2 regions of the Stenotrophomonas sp. 86428_Sma genome follow, and region 1 is predicted to be linked to the other one. Evidence: predicted binding sites of a transcription regulator. Region 1 holds the regulator's gene; the other holds the start of a gene.
The links. The regulator FliA, encoded in region 1, starts transcription of late flagellar genes. The targets are predictions, from matches to a motif close to TAAAGTTTNNCNNNCNNNGGCCGATAA.
Positions count from the first base shown of each region.

Region 2: ACZK3J_RS20390 (methyl-accepting chemotaxis protein) is a predicted target of FliA. The motif match lies at 889-915, and genes of this name have one in related genera.

Region 1 covers NZ_CM151156.1:2,262,050-2,271,575, forward strand. The annotation lists gene ACZK3J_RS10395 (chemotaxis protein CheA) at 1-299, opposite strand, end outside; gene ACZK3J_RS10400 (protein phosphatase CheZ) at 302-907, opposite strand; gene cheY (chemotaxis response regulator CheY) at 907-1,299, opposite strand; gene ACZK3J_RS10410 (RNA polymerase sigma factor FliA) at 1,357-2,100, opposite strand; gene ACZK3J_RS10415 (MinD/ParA family ATP-binding protein) at 2,097-2,984, opposite strand; gene flhF (flagellar biosynthesis GTPase FlhF) at 2,971-4,593, opposite strand; gene flhA (flagellar biosynthesis protein FlhA) at 4,739-6,799, opposite strand; gene flhB (flagellar biosynthesis protein FlhB) at 6,844-7,974, opposite strand; gene ACZK3J_RS10435 (putative bifunctional diguanylate cyclase/phosphodiesterase) at 8,093-9,526, opposite strand, start outside.
Region 2 covers NZ_CM151156.1:4,440,145-4,449,670, reverse strand. The annotation lists gene ACZK3J_RS20395 (arylamine N-acetyltransferase family protein) at 1-741, opposite strand, end outside; gene ACZK3J_RS20390 (methyl-accepting chemotaxis protein) at 944-3,481, shown strand; gene ACZK3J_RS20385 (PepSY domain-containing protein) at 3,560-6,082, opposite strand; gene ACZK3J_RS20380 (TlpA family protein disulfide reductase) at 6,733-7,296, opposite strand; gene ACZK3J_RS20375 (protein-disulfide reductase DsbD family protein) at 7,293-9,526, opposite strand, start outside.

The sequences.
Region 1 (9,526 bases):
GACTGCAGGTAGTCCAGCGATTGCTGGGCCGCGTCGAAGTGGTGGGCCTGCAGCACGGCCTGGCCGGCACGTGCGGCGCCCAGCGCCTCTTCAGCGGCATGGCACAGCTCTACCATGGCGGTGACGCCGAGGAAGCCGGCGCCGCCCTTGAGCGTGTGGTAGCCGCGGAACACCGCGTTGAGCTGGTCGCTGTCCTGCGGTGCCTGCTCCAGCGACACCAGCTGTTCGCCGAGGCGATCCAGGATCTCCTGCGCCTCGATGATGAAATCGGCAGTGATGTCGTCGGATACCGCGCTCATGCTTACAGCCCCAGATCCGACAACAGGTCGTCGGCGTCGTTCTGCGAGACCGCGTGGCGGTCCAGTCCCTTCAGTGCCGGCCCGGCCAGTTCCGGGTCGGTGCGATGCTGTTCCGGCGGCAGGCCGAGCGCGCCGAAGCCTTCGTGCACGCGGCGGACGATGCCGACCACGCGACGGATGATCTGCCCGGTCAGGTCCTGGTAGCTCTGGGTCAGGGCGATCTCGGTCAGGTTGTGGCGGATGCGCTCGAGCTGCGCGTCCTGGCCCGGCTGCAGGCCTTCGGCGCGCAGCTGTTCGGTCAGGCTGCGGCATTCCTCGGCCAGGTCCAGGGTGCGGTGCGTGGCCTGTTCGGTCATCGCCACCACGTGGTCCAGTCGCGCGCAGGCGTCGTCCAGTTCGCCGGCTTCGCTCGGCACGGTCGGCAGTTCGCCCAGCGCCTGTCCCAGCTCGCGGGCCAGCCGCGAGAGGCCGCTCATCATCGGCTGCGTGCGCAGCGCGACCAGCCCGTCGATGCGCTGCCGCCAGGCGGCCTCGTCACCGGATTCGAGCGCGTCCAGAGCCTCCTGCAGGCGCAGGGCGAGGGCGTTCTTGTCGACCGTGGTATCCATCAGACGCTGGCCGCCAGGCGTTCGAAGATCTTGCCGAGCTTCTCTTCCAGCGTCTGCGCGGTGAACGGCTTGATGATGTAGCCGTTCACACCGCTCTGGGCGGCTTCGATGATCTGCTCGCGCTTGGCTTCTGCCGTGACCATCAGCACCGGCAGGGTCTTCAGCTTGGCATCGGCACGGATCGCCTTGAGCAGCTCGATGCCGGTCATCACCGGCATGTTCCAGTCGGTGACCACGAAATCGAACGGCTGGCTCTGCAGCAGCGACAGCGCGGCATGCCCGTCCTCGGCTTCGGCGGTATTGGTGAAGCCCAGATCGCCCAGCAGGTTCTTGACGATTCGACGCATGGTCGAGAAGTCGTCGACGATCAGGATGCGCATGTTCTTGTTCAAAGCAGAATTCCTTTGTTGTTCATTCCGGACGGCCGGGGGCAGCCGCCTCGGGGATGTTCATTCTTCGAGGCCTGCGTCGGCAGCCTCGAACAGCTTCAGCCGGCCACGCAGGCGCAGTACCGCCTGGCCGTGGATCTGGCAGACCCGCGACTCGCTCACGCCGAGCACCGCGCCGATCTCCTTCAGGTTCAGTTCCTGCTCGTAGTACAGCGAGAGCACCAGTTGTTCGCGCTCGGGCAGGTGGCCGATGGCCTTGCCCAGCTCGCGACCGAACTCGCCGCGCTCCAGTACCTGCTGCGGGGTCGGCCCGCCCTGGGCGACGGTGTCCAGCTCGCCCTGGTCCTCGATGCGCGATTCCAGGCTCAGCACCTGGCCACGTGCAGCGTCTTCCATCAGCCGCAGGTACTCGGGCAGCGGCATCTCCATCGCGGCGGCCACTTCAGTGGCGCTGGCGGCACGGCCACTGCTCTGTTCCAGGCGGCGGATGGTGGCGGCGGCATCACGTGCACGGCGGTGCACCGAGCGCGGGACCCAGTCACCACGGCGGATCTCGTCGATCATCGAACCACGGATGCGGATCGAGGCGTAGGTCTCGAAAGAAGCACCCTGGTCGGCGTCATAGCTGCGCGAGGCTTCGATCAGGCCCATCATGCCGGCCTGGATCAGGTCGTCGACCTCGACGCTGGCCGGGAGGCGCGCGGCCAGGTGGTGGGCGATGCGCCGCACCAGGTCCGAATGCTGGGCGATGACTTCGTTCGCCGCCGAGCGCTGCACTTCCCTGTACTGGGCTGCGCCTTTCATGCCGTCACCCCACGCTGCTTGAGGATGCGTTCGAGGAAGAACTCGACGCCGCCACGCGGTTCGGTCGGCGCCTGCCAGCGCGCGGTACGGCGCGCGATCTCGGTGATCGCCAGCGCCGCCGGGCTGGACGGATAGGCCTTCACCACCGGCTGCTGGCGCTGCACCGACAGGCGCAGCCAATCGTCCTGCGGCACGCAGCCCAGGTAGTTCAGCGAGACATCGGCAAGGAACTTCTCGCAGACGCGGGTCAGCTTTTCGTACAGCACGCGGCCCTCGTTGGGGTCGCGCACCATGTTGGCCACCACCTGGATGCGGTCCACGCCACGCTCGCGCGACAGCACCTTGATCAGTGCGTAGGCGTCGGTGATCGAGGCCGGCTCGTCACAGACCACCACCACGGTGTCCTGTGCGGCCTGGCAGAAGGTCAGCACGCCATCGGTGATGCCCGCGGCAGTGTCCACCACCATGATGTCCAGCTCGCGCTCCAGCTCGGAGAACACGTTGACCAGGCCAACGTGCTCGGCCGGGGCCAGCTCGGCCATGTGGCGGCGGCCGGATGCGGCCGGGACCACCAGCACGCCGTTCGGGCCTTCGACGATGACGTCATCCAGCGTGCAGCGGCCGGCGACCAGGTCGGCCAGTGTAAAGGTGGGGTTCAGGCCCAGGATCACGTCGATGTTGGCCAGGCCGAGGTCGGCGTCCAGCAGCAGCGTGCGCTTGCCCATGCCAGCCAGTGCCACGGCCAGGTTGGCCGACACATTCGTCTTGCCCACGCCGCCCTTGCCGCCAGTGACCGCAATGGTGCGCACAGGGCCGAGCGGCTCGCTGCGGGTGGCCGACAGCGGGAAGGTCTTGGTCAGCTTGGCGTACTCACGCGACGGCATGGTTCAACTCCGGGTTGCAGGGCATATCGGCCGCGCGGCGCAAATCTTCAAGGCGAAGTACAAGATTGGCTGCACTGGCCCGGTGCAGGTCCTCCGGGACGTCCTGGCCATCGGTCACCCAGGTGATCGGCAGGGCATGATCCACGGCCACCGACAGGGCGTTGCCGAAGCGGCCGGTCTCGTCCAGCTTGCTCAGTACCAAGCCCTGCAGGTTGGCGGCGCCGAAGCGGCGGACCACCTCGTCCATGTCGCCGAAGCTGGTGTTGGCCGGCAGCACCAGCAGGGTGCGGACCTGGCGCGCGGCACGCAGCCACTGCAGCTGGGCGGCCAGGGCGCGGTCGCGCGGGCCCAGGCCGGCGGTGTCGATCAGCACCAGCTTGTAGTCCTTCAGGCGTTCCAGCAGCTGGTCCAGGTCGGTGCCGCTGTTGGCCTCGTGCACCGCGATGCCGAGCTGGCGGCCGTAGCCGTACAGCTGCTCGCGGGCACCGATGCGGGTGGTGTCGGTGGTGACCAGGGCCACGTCACGCGGCGCGTGCTTCTCGGCGAAGCGCGAGGCCAGCTTGGCGATGGTGGTGGTCTTGCCAGCGCCGGTCGGGCCGACCAGGGCGATCACGCCACCTTCTTCCAGCGGGTCGACCGGGGCGATCGGCAGCTTGCGCGAAATCAGCCCCAGCATCAGGCCGCGGCCTCGATGGGCCTCGGTCTCCAGCGGGATCTGCATGGCCACGTCGCGGGCGAGGCCGGCATCGAAGCCATACTCGTCCATCAGGTCCAGCGCGGTGGCGCGCACCGGGCAGCCGCGCAGGCGCTCGTCGGTGAAGCGGTTCATCTCGCGCTCGATCACATGGCGCATGCCGGCCACTTCCTGGCGCAGCTGGCGGATCTCGGCGTCGTCCTGGGCCACCAGGGTCAGTGCCGGGGCTGGGGCCAGCACGGGGGCAGCGCCGGTTTCGTCGCTGGCTTCGACCGGTGCCGGTTCGCTGGCGACGATCCCGGGTTGCGCTTCGGTCACGGCAGCGGTCGGCAGCGGCGGCGGCTGCACGGCCGACGCCGCGCTTTCGTGATGCGTCTCGTGCGGCGGGTCGATCTGGAAGCGGGCGCGGTTGGCCGGTGCGGCGGTGCTGGGCGCCGGTGCGACGATGGCTTCGGCGAACGGAGCGAAGATCTGATCCGGCAGCGCCGGTTCGTTGACGGCGGCGCGTGCCAGGGTGGCGGCGAAGCCGGTGCTGCCGCGGGTCGGCACGATCTCGTCGGCGCTGTCCAGGGTGCGGCCGGTGGCGCCGACCGCAGCGCGGGCGAGGGCAGCCACGGCCGAGGTGGTTGCGGCCACCGGTTCCGGTGCCGGGGTATTGCTGCGGCGGCGGGTGACCGCGGCGATCACCGCGTCGGCGGCGGTGCGCGGCTTCGGCGCCGGCGGCGGAGCGATGTCACGACGCGAGGCTTCCAGTGCACGCTGCACGGCGCTCTCGTCGTAGTTGGCGGCGGCGACGATCTCGATGCCTTCCTCGATCCGGCGGTTGGACAGGATCACGGCGTCAGGACCATGTTCCTTGCGCACCAGGTTCATGGCCGAGCGCATGTCGGCGGCGACGAATCGTTTGATTTTCATGCTGTGGTCACGGGACGAAGACGGCGGGGTGGCGGTCGGAGAACTCGGGTGGTCGGTGGTCTGCACGGTGCGGGTTCCCCTTGGTATCTGTCTGTTGCGTTGGTTCGAAAGTGGTGTCTGTTTTCTGGCGCATCGGAGGGCGGCGTCAGCTGATCGTTCCGACCAGCTTCAGGCGCTTGTCCTCCGGCACCTCGCTGTAGGCCAGGACCGACAGCGACGGAACGCTGTGGCGGACCAGGCGGGCCAGCGCGGCACGCACCGGGCCAGGTACCAGCACGACCGCGGGCTCGTTGCGGGCTTCCTGCTTGCTGACGCATTCGGCCAGGCTCTGGTGCAGTCGCTCAGAGAGTCCGGGTTCCAGCGCGGCGCCGTTGCCCTGCGTGGACTCCTGCAAGACACGTTCCAATTGTGGGTTGAGCGTGAACACCGGCAGCTCCGCCGACATTCCGGCGATCTCCTGCACGATGAAACGACCCAGTGCGGTGCGCACGGCGGCAGTCAGCACGGCCGGGTCCTGGCTGTTCGGAGCGTGTTCGACCAGTGCTTCGGCGATCTTGCGCAGCTGGCGGATCGGAATGCGCTCGATCAGCAGGTTCTGCAACACGCGCACCACCGCCGACAGCGGCAGCGCCTTCGGCGTCAGATCTTCGACGAGCTTGGGTGCGCTCTTGGCCAGGTTGGCCAGCAGGTGCTGCACTTCCTCGTGGCCGAGCAGTTCCGGCGCGTGTTCGCGGATGAGGTGCGAGAGGTGGGTGGCGACCACGGTGGCTGGATCGACCACGGTATAGCCCAGCGTTTCAGCCTGGGCACGCTGGTGCGGTTGGATCCAGGTCGCGTCCAGGCCGAACGCGGGGTCCTTGCCGGCGATGCCTTCCAGTGCGCCGAGGGCGCTGCCCGGGTCCAGCGCCAGTTCGCGGTCGGGGTGGATCTCGGCGGTGGCCACCGGTACGCCGTGCACCAGCACGCGGTAGCCGTTGGCCGGCAGTTCCAGGTTGTCGCGGATGTGCACCGACGGGATCAGGAAGCCGACGTCCTGGGTCAGCTTGCGGCGCACGCCCTTGATGCGTGCCATCAGTTCGCCGCCCTGGCTGCTGTCCACCAGCGGAATCAGCCGGTAGCCGACCTCCAGGCCCAGCGGATCGACCGGGCGCAGTTCGTCCCAGCTCAGTTCGGCAGTCGGAGCCGGCGCGGCCGGGCGGCCGAGTGCGTTGAGCGCGGCAGCGTCATTGCCTGCGGCTGCCGGATCGGTGGCCGCGGCCTTGCCCTTTCGGTAGACCTTCCAGGCGATGAAGCCGAGGATCGCGGACAGCGTCAGGAAAGCGACGTTGGGCATGCCCGGCACCAGGCCGACCACACCGATGATGCCGGCGGTGATCGCCAGCGCACGGTACTGCCCGAACACCTGGCCGGTCATGGCCTGGGCCATGTCCTGCGAGCGCGAGGCACGGGTGACCAGCATGGCCACGGCGCTGGAGACCAGCAGCGCCGGCAGCTGCGCCACCAGGCCATCACCAATCGACAGCAGGGTGTAGGTGGCAGCGGCATCGCCGAACGGCATGCCATGCTGCAGCACGCCTACGGCCAGGCCGCCGAGCATGTTGATGAACAGGATCAGGATGCCGGCAATGGCATCACCACGGATGAACTTGCTGGCACCGTCCATCGCGCCGTAGAAATCGGCTTCCTCGCGGACTTCCTCGCGGCGCAGCTTGGCTTCTTCACGCGTCAGCAAACCGGCGTTGAGGTCGGCGTCGATCGCCATCTGCTTGCCGGGCATCGCGTCGAGGATGAAGCGCGCGGTCACTTCCGAGACGCGGCCGGCGCCCTTGGTGATGACCACGAAGTTGATGATGGTCAGGATCGCGAACACCACGATGCCGACCGCGTAGTTACCGCCGATCACGAACTCGCCGAAGGCGGCGATGACCTTGCCCGCGGCGTCATGGCCGTTCTGGCCGTTCAGCAGGATCACGCGGGTGGAGGCGACGTTCAGCGCCAGCCGCAGCATGGTGGTGATCAGCAGCACGATCGGGAAGATTGTGAAATCCAGTGGGCGCTTCACGTAGACCACCGCCAGCAGCACCATCAGCGAGATGGCGATGTTGAAGGTGAACAGGGCATCGAGCACCGGCGCGGCCAGCGGCACCACGACCATGGCCAGCAGGGCCAGCACGATCAGCGGTGCGCCAAGGCCCTGGCGGATCATTTCCAGCGCGCGGCGGGTGTTGAAACCGGTGGAGGGCTGGGCGCTCACGGGCGGCCTCCCTTGCCGAATTCATCCACCTGGATGTGCGGGGCGTCCGGCATCGGGCCAGTGCGCCAGGCGCGCAGCTGGTAGACGTAGGACAGGACCTGGGCGACGGCCGAATACAGTCTCACGGGGATTTCCTTTCCGAGTTGGCCTTCCCGATACAAGGCGCGTGCCAAAGGCGGGGCGGAGACGATCGCCACCTTGTTGCCGTCGGCCACTTCACGGATGCGCAGGGCGGTCTCATCCACACCCAGGGCGACCACGGTGGGGGCGTTCATGGCGCCGCCCTCGTACTTAAGGGCGACCGCGTAGTGGGTGGGGTTGACCACCACCACGTCGGCAGTGGGCACCGCCTCCATCATCCGGCGGTTGGCCATCTGCTGCTGCAGCTGGCGGATTCGGCCCTTTACCTCCGGGCTGCCCTCGCTTTCCTTCATTTCGCGACGCAGCTCTTCACGGGTCATCTTCAGCTTGCGCATCCAGTTCCAGCGCTGGTACGGGGCGTCGATGGCCGCCAGCACCAGCATCGCGCCGGCGGTGGCCAGCAGCAGGCGCAGGGTGAAGCCGAGGCCGTCGGTGATGGCGGTCTCCAGCGGGTGGTGGATCAGCCCGCGCAGGGTGTCGAAGCCGGTCCACACCACCAGCCCGGCGGCAACGCCGACAAAAGCCACGCGCAACAACGACTTGGTGAACTCGGCGATGGCTTCCGGGCCATACAGGCGCTTGAGCCCGCTCATCGGGTTCATGCGGTTGAAGTCGGGCATCATCGCCTTCTGCGACCAGCGCAGGCCGCCCATCACCAGCGGGGCGACGAAGCTGGCCAGCAGGCAGACCAGCACCAGCGGCGCGATCACCAGCATGAACTGCAGCAGCAGGTCGCCGAAGTGGCCGAACAGTTCCTTCGGGTTCTGCCGCAGGCTCTGTTCCGGGCTGAGTGCATGCTTCATCCAGGCGCTTGCACCGCGGCCGATCGAGCTGCTCATGGCCATCACCGCCAGCACGCCGGCGCCGAACACGGCGGCCGTTCCGAGCTCGCGCGAGCGCGGCAGGTTGCCCTGTTCACGGGCGTCGCGCAGGCGTTTTTCGGTAGGTTGTTCGGTCTTTTCGCCGGCGGATTCGTTCTCGGACATCACGGGCACTGCGGCAGGGGATGCCGGGGTGCGTGCAAGAACCGTTCCGTTATGGGTTCATGTGCCAACCAAGGTTGGCATCTACCAGAGCAGGTGCAGGTGGGAGCGCAGCCTGGATTTACCCCGGCGGGTGCTGCGTCGGCGGGCTCTGCGCCAGTTCCACCCGAGGCCGGGGCAGGTCATGCAGCTGCATGAAGCGGGCGGCATCCACCGGGCGGCCGAGCAGGTAGCCCTGCAGGTAATCGCAGCCCAGCCGCTCCAGGTAGGCGCGCTGCGCGGCGGTTTCCACGCCTTCGGCCACGATGTCCATGTCCAGCGCGTGGCCCAGCGCCACGATCGCCGAGACGATCACCACGTCCTCGGCGCTGTGCTCCAGGTCGCGTACGAAGGCGTGGTCGATCTTGATTTCGGTGGCCGGCAACCGCTTCAGGTACAGCAGGCTGGAATAGCCGGTGCCGAAGTCATCGATGGAGATGCCCACGCCCAGTGCCGACAGCGCCTGCAGCAGGCGCAGGCTGGTATCGGTATCGCGCATCACCGTGCTTTCGGTGATCTCCAGCACCAGGTGGCGTGGGGCAATGTCGTGGCGTTCGATCACTTCACGCACATCCTGCAGCAGGTGCGGCGAACTGAACTGCACCGGCGACAGGTTCACCGACATCGACCAGCCCTCGTGGCCGGCATCGTGCCAGCGGCGCAGCTGCTGGCAGGCCTGGTCCAGCGCCCAGCGCCCGATCTCATTGATCGCACCGCTGCGTTCGGCCAGCCGGATGAAGCGGTCCGGCGGGATCAGGCCATGCTCCGGATGGCGCCAGCGGATCAGCGCTTCGGCACCGGCCACCTTCTGCGTGGCTACCTGGATCTTCGGCTGGTAGTGCAGGAACAGCTGCTCGCTGCCGATGGCCCGGCGCAGGTCGGCCAGCAGCCGGAACTGTTGTTCGGCGCTGTCATTCATCCAGTCGGCGAACAGTACGAAGGCGTTGCGTCCGGATTCCTTGGCCTGGTACATCGCTGCATCGGCAAAGGCCATCAGCTGCCGCTCGCTGGCAGCGTGATCCGGACAGATCGCCACGCCGATGCTGGCGGTCACCTGCAGTTCGTTGTCGGCCAGCAACGGCCCGCTGCCGACCGCCTGCAGGATGCGCCGGGCCAGAGTCGGCAGGTCCTCGTCGTGCTCGATGCGCACCACCAGCACGAATTCGTCACCGCCCAGACGGGCCAGCATGTCGTTGGGCCGAAGCAGCTGGCGCGTGCGTTCGGCCACCGCAACCAACAGTGCATCGCCGGCCTGGTGGCCGTAGGCATCGTTGACCTGCTTGAAGCCATCCAGGTCCATGAACATCACCGCGAAGCGGCTGCCGCCCTGTTCGGCCTCGGCCAGCGCCTGCACGATGCGACGCTGCAGCAGCAGGCGGTTGGGCAGGCGGGTAAGCGGGTCGTGCAGTGCGGCCTGGGTCAGTTCCTGCTGTGCGTCGGTCAGTGAGGTACTCAACAGGGAATTGCGCAGGCGCAGCAGCTGCGCCTCCACCCGCTGGTCCAGCCAGGAGACCAC
Region 2 (9,526 bases), 2.2 Mb from region 1:
GTCGCGCACATCACCCACATCATGCAGCGGGCGCTTGTCCGGTGCCTGTCCGGGGCGGTACTCGGTGTAGTTGCCGCTGCCGATGGTGCGGCGCCAGTCCGGCCCGGTCAGCGACGCGCGCAACTGGCCGGGGAAACTGGAATCGGGATGGGTACATACGTACCAGTTGCCCACCACGTTGTCGATCGGCGCCGGCGCCTGCAGATCGAAGCGGTACATCACCCGCCAGCCGTCGCTGGATTCGGCCGACAGCATGAAATCACCGCCGTCTCCCAACCGCTGCAACAGATAGCGTTCGTGCGGGGTGGCCTGCGGCTGCGGGTCATGCAGGCGCAGCGGTACGGTCGGGGTCAGGCTGCCAAAACCGGCATCCACCAGCCAGTCATCGCCGTCCACCTGCACGCGCAGCAGCAGATGGGTACGCGCGGTCAGTTCGCCGTCCTGGGCGGCCAGCAGTACGCGCGCGCTCAATGGCTGGGCATCGAAGCCCAAGGCCTGCAGCAGCGCCAGCAACCCACCATTGAGCTCGAAGCAGTAGCCACCGCGGCACTCGTCAAGCAGCTTGCGCTGCACGCTGTCCAGGTCGATCGGCACCGCATCGCGCAGCAGGCAGCTGAGGGTTTCGAAGGGCAGCAGTGCGTTGTGGCGCTGCTGCAGCAGGGTCAGGCCGGCCAGGGTCCGTGGTGGCGGCGCATCCAGCTGCAGGCGCTGCAGGTAGCGGGGGACATCGAGCCTCGTCATGGGGGCACCGGGCGGGGAAGGGAGGTCCACTGTGCTCCCCCAACCGGGGTTGAGGTCAAGCACGGCGGCCGTGTCATGCCCCCGTCGCCTGCACCCGGTACAAAGACCGCGTCCGCCAGTGACGGGGGACGCAGACGAAAAAAGGCCTAAAGTTGACCTGAATCCGGCCGATACAGGTGCGTCCTTCCGCCTGGAGTCTGTCATGTCGGCCGTTGTCCCCCACCTCCGGTCCCTGCGCACGCGTCTTGCCACGTTGCGCTCGGCGTCCCCCGGCCTGCTGCTGTGGCTGCAACCACACCGGCTCAGCGTGGCCAACAAGCTCAAGGCGACCCTGTGGGTCTGTGGCCTGGGGCTGGTGGCGATCGCCGCTGTCTACGCCTGGACTGGCCATGCCAACGCCCTGGCCGCGCGCAGCCAGGCCAGCTACCAGCGCGGCAGCGATCTGGCTGCCAGCCTGTCCACGCGGGTGGCCGAAGCGCGCCGCCTGCAGACCCAGTATGCACGCAGTTTCGATGATGCTGACCGCAGCCAGTTGCTGGCAGCACAGAAGGCCCTGCAGGCTGACCTGCAGGCGCTTCGCGCGATGCCGATGGACGCCGGCCGACGCAAGGCGCTGCAGGTGCTGACCGAATCGGCCGACGCGTTCTCGCAGGGTGTCGCCGCCCTGTTTGAACGGGTCGACGAGATGGGCCGCGGTGAGGCCGGCCTCGCTGCACAGCTGCAGCAGGCCGCCGAAACCCTGCAGGCACAGGTGGATGCGCTGCAGCGGCCGTCGCTGGCGCTGTCCCTGCAGAAGATGCGAAGGCAGGAGGCCCTGCTGCTGCTCGACGGTGATTCCACCCACGCCGACCGCGCCAGCGAGGAAAAGCTGCCGTTCGACCTCGCGCTGGCGGGCCTGCCCGCGGATGCGCAGGACGCCCTGCGCAGCGGGATGGAGGGCTATCAAGGCGCCCTGCTGGGGTATACCGCGGCCCGCGTCGGCCTGGATGTGGAAGCGCAGTCGCTGCTGGATACCGCCGCGGGCGTAGCGCCGGCGCTGGCCGCTTTCCAGCAGGCGCAGGTGGCAGCGCTGGCCAAGGCGCAGGCGCGCCAGCAGGTCGCCGCGCGCACGATGAGCGTGCTGTTCGCACTGACCCTGCTGCTGGTGGCCGGCGTGCTGATCACCAGCCTGGTGCTGGCGCTGCGTGCGGTGCGCCAGCCGATCCAGGACACCCTGCGTTTCGCCAGCGACATCGCCGACGACCGCCTCGACACCACCCTGCGCGTCTACAACGCCAACGATGAGATCGGCCAGCTTGCCCAGCGCCTGGTCGACATGCAGCAGCGCCTGCGCGCGCGCATCGAAACCGAGCGTGCCGTGGCGCGCGGCAACACCCGCGTGCGCCAGGCGCTGGACAGTGCGCAGACCGGGCTGATGGTGGTCGATGCCGAGGGCCTGGTGGCGTACGCCAATCCGGCGCTGCTGGAGCAGCTGGAACGTCAGGGCGATGAGCTGGTGGGGAGCGATGCGGTACGCCTGCATCCGGCGCTGGCCAGCCTGGCTGGCGTGCGACAACGCGAAGAACGCGAGATCGGCCATTGCGGTGTGCGCTATCAGCTGGTCGCCAATCCCATTGTCGACGAGGGGCATTTCCTCGGCGTGGCGGTGGAATGGCGCAGTCGCGCGCTGGAAACCCTGCTGGAAACCGAAGTGGCAGCCCTGGTCGACGCGGCCGCGCACGGTGACCTGCACGGTCGCATCGCGCTGGAGGGGAAGCAGGGCTTTGTGCGCACGTTGTCGACCAGCATCAATCGCCTGTTGACCACCTTCGAGACCAATCTTGGCGATCTGCAGGCGCTTCTGGCCGCGCTGGCCCGCGGTGACCTCAGCGTGCGCATGGAAGGTGAACTGCAGGGCGTGTTCGCGCGCATGCGCGATGATGCCAACGCCACCGTCGCGCAACTGGGCCGCATCGTCACCCGCATCCAGCAGGCCACGTCCAGCCTCGATACCGGTGTCGGCGAGATCGTTGCCGGTCACCATGATCTGTCGCAGCGTACCGAGCAGCAGGCGGTCAATCTGGAAGAGACGGCAGCGTCGATGCACGAGCTGACCGACACTGTTGGCCGCAATGCCGATGCCGCGGGCCGTGCGGATGCGCTGGTCAAGGGCGCGGCGGCAGTGGCCCAGCGCGGAGGCGAGGCGGTCGGCCAGGTGGTGGCCACCATGCATGGCATCAGCGAAGCCTCACGGCGGATCGGTGACATCACCCAGCTGATTGATGGCATCGCCTTCCAGACCAACATCCTCGCGCTCAACGCGGCGGTGGAAGCGGCGCGCGCTGGAGAGCAGGGCCGCAGCTTCGCCGTCGTGGCTGCCGAAGTGCGCCTGCTGGCTCAGCGCAGCGCGGAGGCGGCCAAGCAGATCAAGGGATTGATCGAGGATTCGGTGGCGCGTGTGGGCCAGGGCAACCAGCAGGCCGAACAGGCCGGCACCACGATGGGCGAGATTGTCGGCAGCGTGCAGCAGCTGGCGGATCTGCTGGCCGGGATCCGCAGCGCGTCGCAGGACCAGCATGCCGGCATCGCCCAGGTGAACCAGACCATCGTGCAGATGGAGGCCAGTACACAGCGCAACGCCAGTCTGGTGGAAGAGGCGGGGGCCTCGACCGCGCAGATGCAGGCGCAGGTGCATGCCCTGGCAGAAGCCGTGGGCGCGTTCCGTCTGCAGTCGATGCCACAGGCGCGCGCTGCGGCCTGATCCCGCTCCGGTAGTGCCGGCCGCTGGCCGGCACCGTCGATGATCCTGCCGGCCAGCGGTCGGCACTACCCTTGTGGCTCAGTACACGTCGCGCCGGTAGCGCCCGGTCTCCAGCAGCGTTTCCACAACCTCATCGCCCAGCGCAGCGCGCAGCACCTGGTCCACGCCTTCGGCCATGCCCTGCAGCGAGCCGCAGACATGAATCACCGCACCACGCTGCATCCATTCGCGCAGCGCATCGGTGGCGGCATGCAGGCAATCCTGCACGTAACCACCTTCGCCATCGCGCGAGAACGCCAGGTCCACCCGCGCGAGATGGCCATCGGCCTGCCACGCTTCGATCTCGTCGGCGAACAGGAAGTCGTGCGCGCGCTGGCGCTCACCGAACAGCAGCCAGTGCCCGTGCTCGCCTGTGTGGGCAGCTTCGCGCAACAGGCTGCGCAGACCCGCGATGCCGGTGCCATTGCCGACCAGCACCATCGGGGCGCCACTGACACGATGGAATCCAGGATTGCGGTGCACACGGGCCACGATGCTGGCACCGACCGGGGCATGCAGCGCCAGCCAGCCCGAGCCCAGCCCGGCTCGACCCGACAGGTCATGCACCAGGCGCACCACCAGTTCCACCACTTCATCACTCGTGGAGGAGGCGATGGAGTATTCGCGTCCGGGCAGCGTTGGCAATCCGGACAGCCACAGGCAGGCATCCTGCACCGCCAGCGCGGCGTCGGCCTCGGGCAGCTCGCGTTCACTGGCCAGCGCCAGCAGGGTGCGTGGGTGGCCGTCCACCAGCAGCGGCTGCAGCGGATCCAACCCCTGTGCCTTCAACACGGCGTTGGCGTGCCGTGCGTTGTGCCGGGGCGCGATATGCAGGATGTCGCCCGCCTGCCACTGCACGTCGGCCGGTGGCGCAAGACGGATGCGCCAGATGGCACCACCGATGCTGCCCGGATTGAGCCGGTCGCGGCCGAGCAGCCGCCACTCATGCATCTGCGTGGCCGCCGGCAGCACGCTGTCATCGGTGACGATGCCGGTCAGCGCGCCCAGCTGCAGCTGCCATTGGCGCAAGGCCGCTACCGAGGCGGCATCGACTTCGACGCGGTCGAACAACGGGCGCGCGCCGTTGCCGAGCAGCCAGCCATCAACCTGGCGACCGAAGCCGCAGTAGTGCGGGTACTGTCGGTCACCCAGCGCCAGCAGTCCAAACTGCAGGCCTGACAGGTCGAGTGTCTGTGCCGTCAGCCGTCGTGCAGCGCCTCGCGCCGCATCCGGTGGCTCGCCGTCGCCGAAGGTGCTCAGTACCCACAGCACCTGCGCGGTGCGTGCCAGCTGCGCGGCATCAACGCGGGCCAGTGGCAGCACCTGCACCGCATGACCGGACGCCTGCAGCTGCGCGGCGGCGCGCCATGCCAGTTGTTCTCCCAGTCCACTCTGGCTGGCATGCACCACCAGCCACGGCGTACCACCGCCATCGGCAGGCGTTGCTGGCAGCGACTGGCGCAGGTCACGCGCGGCGCGCTGGCTGCGGCGGCGGTCCAGGTAGAGCATCCAGCCGGTGATGAAGAACAGGCTCATGCCCAGGCTGCTGAGCATCACCACGACACGCCCGGGCACGCCGAAGTAACTGCCCGAGTGCAGCGCGAACACGCTGGTGGCCAGCTGCGCGCCGGCGCCCTGGCGCGCATAGGGGCGGGCATCGAGCGTGGCCCCCGTGCCTGGGTCCAGCTGCAGCAGATCATGCGCGCGGTCATGCTGGCCGCCGCGCTGCGACGGATCACCGGCCATCACCCGCACGTTCAGTGCCTGCCCCGGCTTCTCCGGCAGGCGCAGGTCGATGTAGCCGGTGCGCACGCCGGGCAGTGCGTACAGCGTGGCTTCGATGCGTTCCAGGTTCAGGGCGGCGTCGGTGGCGACCTTGTGCTTGGCGGCCGGTGCGACGCCCAGCAGGGTGTTGGCGGTACTGCGATACCAGTCGAACGACCACCACAGGCCGGTCAGCGCACTCATCAGGTAGATCAACAGCACCCAGGTGCCGACCACCGAGTGCAGGCTCCACAGGAAGCCACGGCCGCTGCGTTTCCATTCCACCGCCAGCCAGCTGCGCCAGTGCCACCAGCGCCGCGGCCAGCGCAGGTAGAGCCCGGACAGGGTGAAGAACAGCAGCGCGATGGCACAACTGCCGGTGATCCATTTGCCGCGCTCGCCGGCGGCGAGGTGGCGGTGCAGGTCCTCGACGAAATCGAAGAACGCCTGCCCGCGCAGGGCACTGAAGCGCTCACCGCTGTACGGGTCGAAGTACACCCAGTGTTCCTTGCCGCCGGCAAAGCGCGCCACCGACGGCCGCTGTCCGGTGGCATCCACGCGCAGGCGCTGCAGCGGGCGTTCGCTGCCAGCCTGCAGCAGCGGCACCAGCTCGCTGAGTTCAAGCGGAAGCTGGCCGTCGGCATGGTGCTCGGCGATCTCGGCGAAGCCGGGATTGGCCGCCCGCAGCAGTTCATCCTCGAAGGACAGCACGGCGCCGCTGAGGCCCATCACGGCCAGCACGGCGCCGGCGGTGATGCCCAGCAGCCAGTGCAGTTGGAACAGGACGTTCTTGAACATCGAAGGAGGAGGGCCTGGAAGGCTGCCGCCCGCATCCTGCGCAACAGCAAATGAGAATTAGTCGCGGAATTCTCCGTGGCGCCCCGGCTGTGGTCAAGCAGGGGATATCGGCCGGGCGCCGCCCGGCACCCGTGGTAGTGCCGGCCGCTGGCCGGCAACCTCAGAAGCAACAGCCGAAGCAACAGCGGGTTTCCTGTGAGGAGGCGGGGTGGGTCCGGTTGCGGGGGACGGCGTGAATACGTCCATGTAGCCTCGGTCGCGCCATCCATGGCGCTCACGCCCCCTCAACCGGACCTACCCCGCCTTCGACAGTTTCCTGCGATCTGTCGGAACGGCGTTCTGCTTTGGTGGGTGCCGACCGTTGGTCGGCACGGGGTCTGATTCCGCTCTGAATATCGATATCTGACAGATGTGTCGACCAAGGTCGACACCTGGCAACAGCCGCGAAGATCTGTCAGAGGTGGGGCGGTGTCGGAGTGCGGGGTGTCAGCCGCATGGATGCGGCTGCCAAGCTTACAGGGATGTACTTGCAGCGTCCCCGCACTCCGATACCGTCCCGCCAACCCACGGAATGCCCGCTTTGGCTGTTGCCGTTGCCGTTGCGTTGCATTGAGCAGGGTGCAGGGCTGCAAGCCCTGCAAAAAACACCCTCACTTCACCCAGCTGTCGATCTCGCCGTGGGCGAACGGCCCCAGCTTCGCCTTCACCAGCCGGCCCTGTGCATCGAACAGCACGCTGTAGGGCAGCAGGCCCTGCGTATTGCCCAGCTGCACGCTGGCATCGCGTGGCCCGGGTGTCTCGATCACGATCGGGTAATCCACCGGTACCCGCTGCAGGAAACCGCGCACGTCTTCCGGCGTATCCAGCGCCAGGCCAAGAACCTGCACACCGTTGTCGCCCTGGGTGTGGGCAAAGCGCGCCAGTTCAGGCATTTCTTCAACGCAGGGCGCGCACCAGCTGGCCCAGACGTTGATCAGCAGCGGGCGGCCGGTAGCGTGCTGGCGCAGGTCCAGCGGTCGGCCTTCAAGATCGGGCAGCGACAGCGCGGGCAGGTTGTCGCCGACCTGCAGGGCGGGTGCCACCGCCGCCACCGCAGGCGCCGCTGGCATGGCCTCAGGCGCAGCCGGCGCGGGAGCCAATCGATGCCCGGCCCACAGGCCGAGGCCGGCGGCCAGCACCGCTGTCCACAGCAGCGCTGGCCGTTGCCACTTCATCGTGCGGTGCGCAGCAGCGCTTCCTCGACCACCGCCTGGGTCAGCAGGGTCGGCAGCACGGTCGGCGGTGCGCCGGGGCCGTACACCACGTACAGCGGCACGCCCACGGCCTTGTGCTCTTCCAGGAACGTGGTGATCTGCGGATCGACGTTGGTGTAGTCACCGCGCATGTACACCGCGTTGGTGCGCTTGAGCAGTTCCTTGAACTCTGGGCGCGACAGCACGGCGCGCTCGTTGGCCTTGCAGCTCACGCACCAGTCGGCGGTCATGTTCACGAACACCACGCGGTTGTCGGCGCGCAGGCGATCCAGCAGCTGCGGCGAGTATTCGACCACGTTGTCAGTGGCCGCCTGTGCGGCACGCGCCGGCGCTGCCAGCTGGGTCACGCCCCAGGCCGGAACCAGTGCACCGATCGCCAGCAGCACGCCGAGCAGGGTGACGGCGCGCGAGCCGGTCCAGCGGTTGCGTTCAAACAGCCACAGACCGAAGGCCAGCAGCAGCAGGCCACCCAGCACCAGCGCCATGCCGTCCACGCCGCGCTGCTTGCCCAGCACCCACAGCAGCCACAGCACGGTGGCATACATCGGGAAGGCCAGCACGTGCTTGAGCGTTTCCATCCACGGGCCCGGCTTGGGCAGGCGGCGCGCCAGCGCCGGCACGAAGCCGATCAGCAGGAACGGCAGGGCCAGGCCCAGGCCGAGGAACAGGAACACGGTCATCGCCTTCAGCGGCGGGGCAATGAACGCGTAGGCAATCGCGCCGCCCATGAACGGGCCGACGCAGGCACTGCCGACCACGCAGGCCAGCGCACCGGTGAAGAAATCACCGGCCGGGCCACTGCGGCTGGCCAGCGACTGGCCGAGGTTGCCGATGCCGCCGCCCAGTGTGAACACGCCGGACAGGCTCAGGCCCACCGCGAACATGATGTAGGCCAGCGCCGCCACCACGCCCGGGTGCTGCAGCTGGAAGCCGATGCCGACGGCGTTGCCGATCGCGCGCAGGCCAACCATCAACGCACCGATCACCGCGAACGCGACCAAGACGCCCAGCGTGTACCAGAGGGCATGGCTGCGCGCGCGCTGCGGGCTTTCGCCACTCTGCGCCAGGCTCAGGACCTTCAGCGACAGGATCGGCAGCACGCAGGGCATCAGGTTCAGTACCAGGCCACCGGCCAACGCCAGCAGCAGGACCCATACGAACGAACGGTCCGGATTCGGCGTGGTCACCGGCGGTCGCGTGCGCAGCGCGTTGTCACCCTGTGCATCGGCGGCGAACTCACTGCTGGCGGTGCCGTCACCTGCAGCAGGGGTCGTGGCATCCGTATTGGGCACGGTTGGCAGCAGGCGCAGCGGTGCGCCGTTGGCGGCTTCGCGTGGTGCGCCGTTGGCAGCGGGCAGCGGGCTGATCACCTCATTGCGCGGTGGCGCCTGGTCGGCACTGCTGCTGACCTTGCCGGCCGGAATGGACAGCTTCACCCGGCGGGTCATCGGCGGGTAGCAGATGCCATCGGTCTGGCAACCCTGGAAGGTCACCACCAGAGTGCTGTCGACCGCATCGGCGATGGAGCGGCGCAGCGGCAGCGGCACTTCCACCTGGTTGAAGTACACCGAGACATCGCCGAAGTGTTCGTCGCGATGCGACTGTGCGGCAGGCCAGCGCAGCTTGTCGGCCAGCACCCCGGTGCTGCCGTCCAGCTTCACCGATGTGCGGTCGCGATACAGGTAGTAGCCCGGTGCCGGGCTGAAGCGCAGCAGCAGGGTATTGCCGTCGCTGGCGATGGCGTCGAAGCCGAACGCCTGCTCCGACGGCAGCGGCAGCGCCTGGCTGTTGCTGGCCGCGCCCGGCAGGCGCAGGCCACCGCTGTTGCCGGCACCGGCCAGCGGGTTGTTGAACGGGCTTGCCGCACCGGCACGCGCGGCAGGCACCGCGGCCGCCGCACCGGCGCCCGGCAGCGTGACCTGCACCACGCGCTTCTGCGGCGGGTAGCAGACACCGGCATCGGCGCAGCCCTGGTAACGCACTTCCAGGCTGATGGTGCCGGCGGCGTCGGTCGGCGTGCCGGGCAGGGTGGCCTGCAGGCGTTCGCGATAGGTTTCGACTTCGCCGAAGAAATCGTCGTGGTGCTTGTCGCCCTTGGGCATCTGCAGCGCGCCGGCATTGAAGGCCGGGTCGGCCTTGACGCTGGTGCGGTGGCGATACAGGTAATAGCCCGGTGCGATCTTGAACTGCA